Regions from separate parts of the Clostridium sp. 'deep sea' genome, predicted to be linked through region 2. Evidence: riboswitches for the same ligand, from Rfam matches in the RefSeq annotation. Region 2 holds a riboswitch; the other holds the start of a gene.
What was found. A riboswitch is a leader RNA that binds a small molecule or an ion and turns the genes downstream of it on or off. The one in region 2 is predicted to bind lysine.
Positions count from the first base shown of each region.

Region 1 (4,332 bases), 1.7 Mb from region 2:
CTGCTGTAATTGCAGCATCTCCTAACACCAATGCTCCTACAATACTAGTTGCTGTACCAATAGAGCGAGGCATCCTTATACCTGCCTCTCTCAAAATTACAAAAAAAGTGCTCATCAATAATATTTCTATAACACCTGAAAAAGGTACACCCTCTTGTGCTGCAGCAATTGTAAACATTAACTTGGTAGGTATCATTTCGTAATGAAAGGCTTGAGCAGCAACATAAAAACCAGGTAATGCCACAGCTAAAAAATAAGTGATCCATCTTATTATTCTAAAAACACTACTAACTATAAAATTGGAGTAATAGTCTCCAGGGCTCTGAAAAACCTCTGCAAATAAAAAAGGGGCTGTTAAAACAGTAGGGGTACTATCTGTTACAATTGCAATTCTACCCTCTAGCAGTTTAGATGACACAATATCTGGTTTTTCAGTATGACCTAATGTTGGGAAAATTGAAAAAGATGAGTCATTAATATACTGCTCTATGTATCCAGACTCTAATATTCCATCTATATCTATCTTGTTAATTCTTTTGCGTGCCTCATTAATTATTTCTTCGTTAGCAATTCCCTTGATATATGCTAAACAGACTTTAGTTTTTGAGTACCTACCTAAGGTAAATGATTCAAATCGTAAATTATGGTTTTTTATTCTACGCCTAATCATGGCGGTATTTGTTCTTATACTCTCAGTAAACCCCTCGTGTGAACCCCTTATACTAATGTCGTTTTGGGGTTCAGTAACACCTCTTTTATCCCAGCCTTTACTATACATAGAAATTGCTTCATGTTCTCCGTTAATTATCAATACTGTATTACCACTAAATATTGAGCTTAATATATCTTGATAAGTAGTTACAGGAGTAAGGCAGCCTACAGTCAACATATTATTTTGTAAAAATTCAAAAATACTCTCCTCATTTGAATTAGACAATTTATCATCTGTGCTTTGAGTATATTCATACATTAGTGGTTTTAAGATGTTTTCATTAATAGTATCTTTTTTTATGAGTCCCCTAATGTAAATTAACATTGCAGCTATCGGCTGATCTATGTTAATGGTTAAATTTCTATAAATAATGTCATCACTATCACCTAAAATATGTTCTAGTCGTTTTTGATTAACAAATAAGCTTTTAGCAATTTGCCGCTCTAATCTTGGGTCAGTTTTTGATTTATCATGACTTGGCATACTCTCTATTTGCTGTTTATATTTATTTTTAATCCACTTTAACATGGGTAATTTCTCCTAATTCTAATTTTAATATGTATCTATAATAAGGTTTCCAAATATAGATCAAAATATTATTATTACAGCAATTTTAATAAAGCATTAAGTAAGAAAATCTATTAAAATATATTATTTTGTTAATCTCCTACAATCTTTTATGTAGTTTCATTTCACTGATTTATGTTGACACATTAAAGAATATATGCTAAATTAGCTTTCAATGTACTGAAAATATTAGAGTTAAGTAGTACCTTAACTAAATTACAGTATGTTTAAATTAAATATCGCGCTATCCCGTCTAGAGGAGCAAAAGTCATTAGTATTATTACTTAGAAAGGCATCGTTGAGGTAATAAAAAAGGGTCTTTTGCCGAAGTAAAAAAGCTGCCAAAGTTTGTTTACTGGGGTTAAGTTTAAGAGACTTAACACTGTCGTAATTATTTTTTTAGTTACGGAGCGCTATTGAGGGGGAGATTGACTGTGACAGTCTTTACAAAGGTTTTTTGTAGACGTATAACAAGTGTATCTCTTGTTATACGTCTTTTTTGTTTCCATTTTTAAAACAAAATCATTTGGAGGTAGCTATGAATAAATTACGCAGAGAATTAGGTTTATTTGATGCAATAACTATTATTATAGGAATTATGATAGGTTCAGGAATATTTTTTATTCCAACTTTTGTTTTTAATAGAGCTGGAGCTCCTGGTATGGCGTTAATGGTATGGCTTGTTGCTGGTATTATTTCTCTTGTTTCTGGTCTTTGTTATGCTGAGCTAGGTGCTGCAATGCCTAAGTGTGGAGGAAGTTATGTTTATTTAAAAGAAGCCTTTGGACCCATATGGGGATTTTTAAGTACGTGGACAGGATTTTTAGTTGGTGGTCCAGGCTCTATAGCTGCTTTAGCAGTAGCCTTTGCAAGCTATGCTAATTTCTTTTTAAATATATCTGCTTTAGGTGTTAAATTATTAAGTATTTTTGCTGTAATTTTTTTAACTGCTATAAATATAATTGGTGTTAAACAAGGTGCCTGGGTTCAAAAAGTATTTACAGTTGCCAAGGTAATTCCTATTGTAGCCATAATTGCTTTTGGTTTAATGTTTGGTACCTCGGCTGAGTTTAGTCCACTTTTACCTCAAGGCTCTTTAGGGTCAACTGCAAGTGCTTTTGGTCTGGCTTTAATTGCTGCTTTATGGGCATTTGATGGTTGGGCAAACGTTACTACCATAGCAGAAGAAATTAAAAATCCAGAGCGTAATTTACCACTATCTATGGTTATTGGGATAGGTGGTGTTACTCTTTTATATGCGTTATTTAATATTGCCTTACTAAGGGTATTGCCTGTAGCTAGTATTATAAATTCTAATACGCCAGCAGCGATGCAGCAAAAACTCTATTTGGTGGTATTGGGGGTATCGTTATTACAGGGGGAGCTTTAATATCTATTTTAGGCTCAACCAATGGCTGTGTTTTGGCTTTTCCTCGTTCGTATTATGCTATGTCACGAGATGGCTTATTTTTTAAACAACTAGCCACCATACACCCTAAATTTGGTACACCAGTAACCTCATTAATTATTTCAGCAGTTTTATCAATAGTTTTAATTTTAAGTGGAACTTTTTCGCAATTAACAACCTTAGTTATTTTTACAGGCATGGTATTTTCGACTATGGTTATTGCAGGACTATTTATTTTAAGAAGGAAACAACCTAATTTAAAACGCCCCTATAAAGTTTGGGGATATCCTCTAGTTCCAATATTAGTACTTATGATTAATGTAGCACTGTTACTAAACACCCTAATAAACGATTTTAAATCTTCATTATTGGGTTTAGTTGTGCCAGTGTTAGGCATACCAGTGTATTTGTGGTTTCAACGTAAGAGTGAGTGTGTTACAAACGTAGAGTTTAAGATTGCAGATTAACGAACAAGTGTCTTTGATTTTTAGGGTTGTGGATATTTCCTTTTCAAAGTACCTCCTAAAAGTGTACAATAGCCCTCCACGACCCTTTTTTTTTAACATCAGGTTTATGGACCTTACTATAGCAAAAAGTGGTCGCATTTAGCCGATCACTTTTTAATTTCTTTTAATATAGTCTGTCAATACGTATATCCCTTATATACACTCTACTACTTCCCCATGTTCTAAAACCAAAGTATTTTACATTACTGTTTAGGGTATTTATTACTACAACTTTATTTTCGGTTATTTCCTTGTTATCTATATATACCTTAACCCTTTTTTCGGTATCGCTAATTTTTAAAACCTCAACTTCAACTTTATGCTCCGTGTTCCAATAACTATTTTCATCAAAACTCTCATAAACATCAAGGGGATCTATTTTTATAAAGGGAGCGTGTTCATGTCCATTTGTTCTTTTTCTAAAAATAAACATACCATTATCATAACCATAGTCAAACTGAAAAATATAGCCGTCATCTTTAGCATCATTATCTGTTACCGAATCAAAAAATATTCCATAACCATTTTCACCACTTAAAATAACATTGCTAGTTATTTTATAGCTCTCTAAGCTATTTTCTAAAAAAAATCTATTCTGACCTACTGAATTATTAGTATAAAAAACATTTCCATTATGATGTGTAAAATCCCAGTCATCTAACTCATGAAATATTATATTCTCAATGAGTGATTGATTAAAACTGCTATCAAAAAAATTGTAGTAAATATATTCTTCGTTAGTTACACTTAAATAAACAGCACCATGCACAGGACATATAAGTTTATTATCTGAAAATGTAAAATCATATCCATGTGGACAACTAACTTCTTTTGTAAAATAGTCATTTATATTTTTATAATAGGTTTCAAAGCTAAGATTTGGTGTTAAAATCTTTTGCAATCTATAATTTTTTACTATTTGATCTCGATTTAATAGACATACAATCCTTTTATTGTTACTAATAGTCTTAAATATTTTAGGTGCTACTATACTAACCACTACTGTTAAGATAGCAAGTACAGCTATTAACTCACACAAGGTAAATCCTTTATCTTTTTTCATGCTACATTATCCCCTAAGTAAATAATTACAATTATGAAATTAAAAAAGTATCTACTAGAATTATAATAATTTTATT
Region 1 covers NZ_CP063353.1:1,158,684-1,163,015, forward strand. The annotation lists gene IMX26_RS05455 (spore germination protein) at 1-1,240, opposite strand, end outside; lysine riboswitch at 1,526-1,703, shown strand; partial or broken gene IMX26_RS18255 (amino acid permease) at 1,818-3,154, shown strand; gene IMX26_RS05470 (type II secretion system protein) at 3,318-4,256, opposite strand.
Region 1: another riboswitch for lysine. It lies ahead of IMX26_RS18255 (amino acid permease); the one in region 2 lies ahead of IMX26_RS15200 (L-erythro-3,5-diaminohexanoate dehydrogenase).

Region 2 (4,332 bases):
TAGAATGATTATATAATATGTGATAAGCTAAACATATAAAATAAAAGAATCGAGGAGGATAAAGTGAATAACATTTTTATTCAACCACGTGTAGAAACTTATACAGAGTACTTAAACTTAGCCAACACTAGCGGGTTGTCATTTGAACTCGGTGACTTTGCATCTCCTGCTGTGTTAAATGATATAACAGAATATAATTACCGAAAAGATTTTTATAAACATCATTTAAAACAATTTAGCAGCAATATTAGTTTACATGGAGCCTTTTTTGATATTATTGTTGCCAGTACTGATTTAGCTATTAAAAGAGCTTCGCGTGAAAAGGTTCGTATTGGTTTAGAAACCGCCAAAGAATTAGGCGCAAGTTCTATTGTTTTTCACTCTGGTTTTAACTCAATTATTAAAAATCCAAAATATAAAGATAATTGGTTACAAGCTGCTTTGTTTTGGAGCCAAATGGCCAATGAATATGAGCTAGAAATTTTGCTAGAAAATGTTTGGGATTTAAATCCGCAAAATCTTTCAGAATTGTTAACGAATATTAATTTAGACAATGTTAATATATGCCTTGATATTGCTCATATAAATGTCTTTTCTCAAGAGACAATTGAAAACTGGTTTAACGTGTTAGGAGATAAAATAACCTATATACACTATAGCGATAATAAAAGTGATTATGATGCCCACTTAGCCATTGGCGAAGGAGATATAGACTGGCATATAGTAAACAATTGTATAAAAAAACTAAGCCATAAACCCAGAGTTGTTTTGGAAGTAAGTGGTTGTGCAGAGATTAATAAATCATTAAAATATTTAACTAAAAACAAAATATATCCATATAATTAAGTAGCTCACAATAAATTAAACGAACTGCTAAAAATAATAAAAAAAACTTGCAGGATTCAGGTAAATACTGTAGAATTTATAGTAGGTAAAAACTTAATATTGCGTATATAGAGGAGCAGTTTATTAGGTAGTTTAAGAGTGGAAAGGTACGTAATGCCAATATCTTAAATGAAGGTATAAATTGCCGAAAGGTATTATTTATTACGGAGTAATACACTTGGGAGTTAGGTGCACATAATTTAACTACTGTCATATCCAAATGATATGAGGCGCTATTCAGTAATTTCAGCTGAATGGTGCTTTTTGTTTTAAAGTTACAATGGTAGCTTACATAAAAATAAAAACATCGCTAAATAATTTAATAATGTACATAGAGGTGCAATTTTCATGGTAGTTAGTAACTGTTAAGAGTAGAAACACTCGTATTACTAATAAAGGGGAAAGTTGCCGAAAGATACCATTAGTTTTCTTAATACTATCTTGGTAGTTATGCCTACATAACATAACTACTGTCATATCAAAGTATATGATGCGCTATTCGGTGTGTATTTTTTCATGCTGAATAGCGTTTTTTACTAAACTATGATATGAAGCGCTATTCAGTGAAATAATACTGAATAGCGCTTGTTTCTTTATGTATTGTTAAGTTATGAGGCAACAATTTGCTTTAGCAGATTGCTTAATTTAGCTATTAAATGGAGGGGTAAGAATGAAAGCATGCAAATTTGGAACTCATCGAGTATTAGAACCTAAGGGAGTTTTGCCACAACCGGCTTGGAAAATCGATAATACTATGGATCTTTATGATAATGAAATATTAATAAATGTAAAGACCCTAAATATTGATTCAGCTAGTTTTACTCAAATAAAACAACAAGCCAATGGCAACGAACAAGAAATTGCCAAAATTATGTTAGATACTGTAGCTAAAAGAGGAAAACACCATAACCCAGTAACAGGCTCTGGTGGTATGTTAATTGGTACTGTCGAGAAGATTGGTAATAAGCTACAGGGTAAAACCGACCTAAAGATTGGAGACAAACTTGCAACATTAGTTTCATTATCTTTAACTCCATTACAAATTACTAAAATAAAGAAAATAAAAGTAGATACAGATCAAGTAGATATCGAAGGCAAAGCTATTCTTTTTGAGAGTGGAATATATGCCAAATTACCTACCGATATGCCTGAAAAACTAGCTTTATCAGTATTAGATGTTGCTGGTGCACCTGCTCAGGTTGCTCGATTAGTACAGTCTAATCAAAGCGTATTAGTAGTTGGAGCAGCAGGCAAATCTGGTTTGTTATGTTTACACGAAGCTAAAAAAAGAGTTGGTATTGCAGGTAAAGTAGTAGCTTTGTGTTATAGCCAAGCTGGTGCTGATGAAGTAGCTAAACTTAATTTAGCAGATGAAATCATCATTTGTGATGCTACCAATGCAGTAGCTATGATGAATGAAGTTGCTAGAGTTACCAATAACGAAATGATTGACGTTACTATAAATTGCGTAAATGTACCCAATACAGAAATGGGTTCAATTATGGCGACTAAAGAAGATGGCACAATTTATTTCTTTAGTATGGCTACATCTTTTACAGCTGCCGCTTTGGGAGCTGAGGGTGTAGGTAGAGATGTACAAATGATTATTGGAAATGGTTATTGTAAAAACCATGCTGACATTGCTATTCAAGTATTACGAGAAAATAAAGAGCTACGTAAACTTTACGAAAAGCGTTATGCCTAATGAAATTTATTGACCTTTTACCTCGCACAAACAATATAACAATAGCAATATCAGGGCTTAATAAAAATGCAGGAAAAACGGTAGTTCTTAATAAGTTAATTGACGACGCGGTTGCCATAGGTAAAACACTTGCCATTACCTCAATAGGCTATGATGGTGAAAAAACTGACATGTTGGATGGCCACCAAAAACCTCAGATATATGTACCATCAGGTACTATTGTGGCAACCGCATCCTCTTTAATAGAAAAAACAAATTTAGATTTAGAAATTATAGCAGCTACAGGACAATATACACCGTTAGGTGAGGTGTATATTGTGCGTTATCATCAACACGGTTATTGTGAAATTGTAGGTCCCTCATCCTTAAACGGGTTAATTAAAGCCAAAGATATCATGTGTAAATACGCAGATATTGTAATTGTGGATGGTGCTTTAAATAGAATCTCACAAATGTCACCCAAGCTTTGTGATGCAGCATTTTTTGCTGTTGGTGGTAACGATAATATTGGTAACTTAGTAACAAAAGTCAGAGACCAATTTAAACTATTTAATATTCCAAAAGTGTCTCATGACATAAAAAATATAGTTTATGAGTTAATAAAAGAAAATCAATGTGCTTTAATATCACAAAAAAATGTTGTTACAAAAATAGAAAATCAAGATGTACTTAATAAGGGTGTTAATAAGAATCACTATGTTTTTTATAATGGGGCAATTACCTTTTCGGTATTAAAAGCGCTTAATAGCAAATACAAAGCAATAATTATTCCAGATACAAGCAATGTATTTGTACCACCTAAATTACTTCATAGTTTAACAAATAAGGGTCTTAAACTATATGTAGGTAATAAAATGCCACTAACGGCAATTACCTTAAATCCTCAAAACACTAAACAAAGTCCCTTAGATATTCTTAAACTGGGTTGTAGAGTAAGTGCTGTATGTCCTACCTTACCAGTTGTAGATGTAGTAACATCTCTATATTTTAAAGGAGGTGCGCTTTTTGGAAAATTGGACTAAAAACTTAGTAACCCAAGACTTTAATTATGTTTATTCACTTATAAAACCCTTATCGCCATATGGCAAAGAACTGCATAGAAATTTTGAGGTTTTTAAGAGAGGTGAAGAAGCTAAACTTATTAAATTCTTAAACAAAGTTAATTTGGTAAGCCAGTTTCTTAAAATAAACACCAAAAATGCTATAGACATAAAAAGATTATTAAAACAGTTAAATAATATAGATAATAATCTTGAGCAAATGGAAATTGGTGTAGTTACAGATATAGCACTTTTTAACATAAATAGGTGCTGTAGTACCCTAAATAGAATTACCAAAATAATCAGTAATAGTTATTTAGCGCAGTTGTTTAAGCTAAATCTTGAATCACTAAATAGTATTATTGAAATACTTAAAGGTGGAAATAAAGTAGATGGTACATTTTATTTAGCAGATTCATTTAGCCCACGTTTAGCTGAAGTAAGACATAATTTAAGAAACTGTGAGCGAAGTCTTATAAAAGAAACCCAAAGTAACAACTACTTTGTGCAAGACCTTTTAGCTAGAACGGTATCATCAACATTTACTATTAGTAAACATGAGGCTGATTTAATTGAAAAACTAAAAAACATAAATGATGTTTATATTGTTTCTGAGAATGAATACACCATAAAATACTCTATTCGGGATAACGATACTTTACTAAAGCTTAAAGCTCAAAAACAAGCCATTGAATACACTTT
Region 2 covers NZ_CP063353.1:3,264,366-3,268,697, forward strand. The annotation lists gene IMX26_RS15195 (sugar phosphate isomerase/epimerase family protein) at 64-846, shown strand; lysine riboswitch at 947-1,129, shown strand; lysine riboswitch at 1,210-1,391, shown strand; gene IMX26_RS15200 (L-erythro-3,5-diaminohexanoate dehydrogenase) at 1,556-2,590, shown strand; gene IMX26_RS15205 (hypothetical protein) at 2,590-3,612, shown strand; gene IMX26_RS15210 (hypothetical protein) at 3,596-4,332, shown strand, end outside.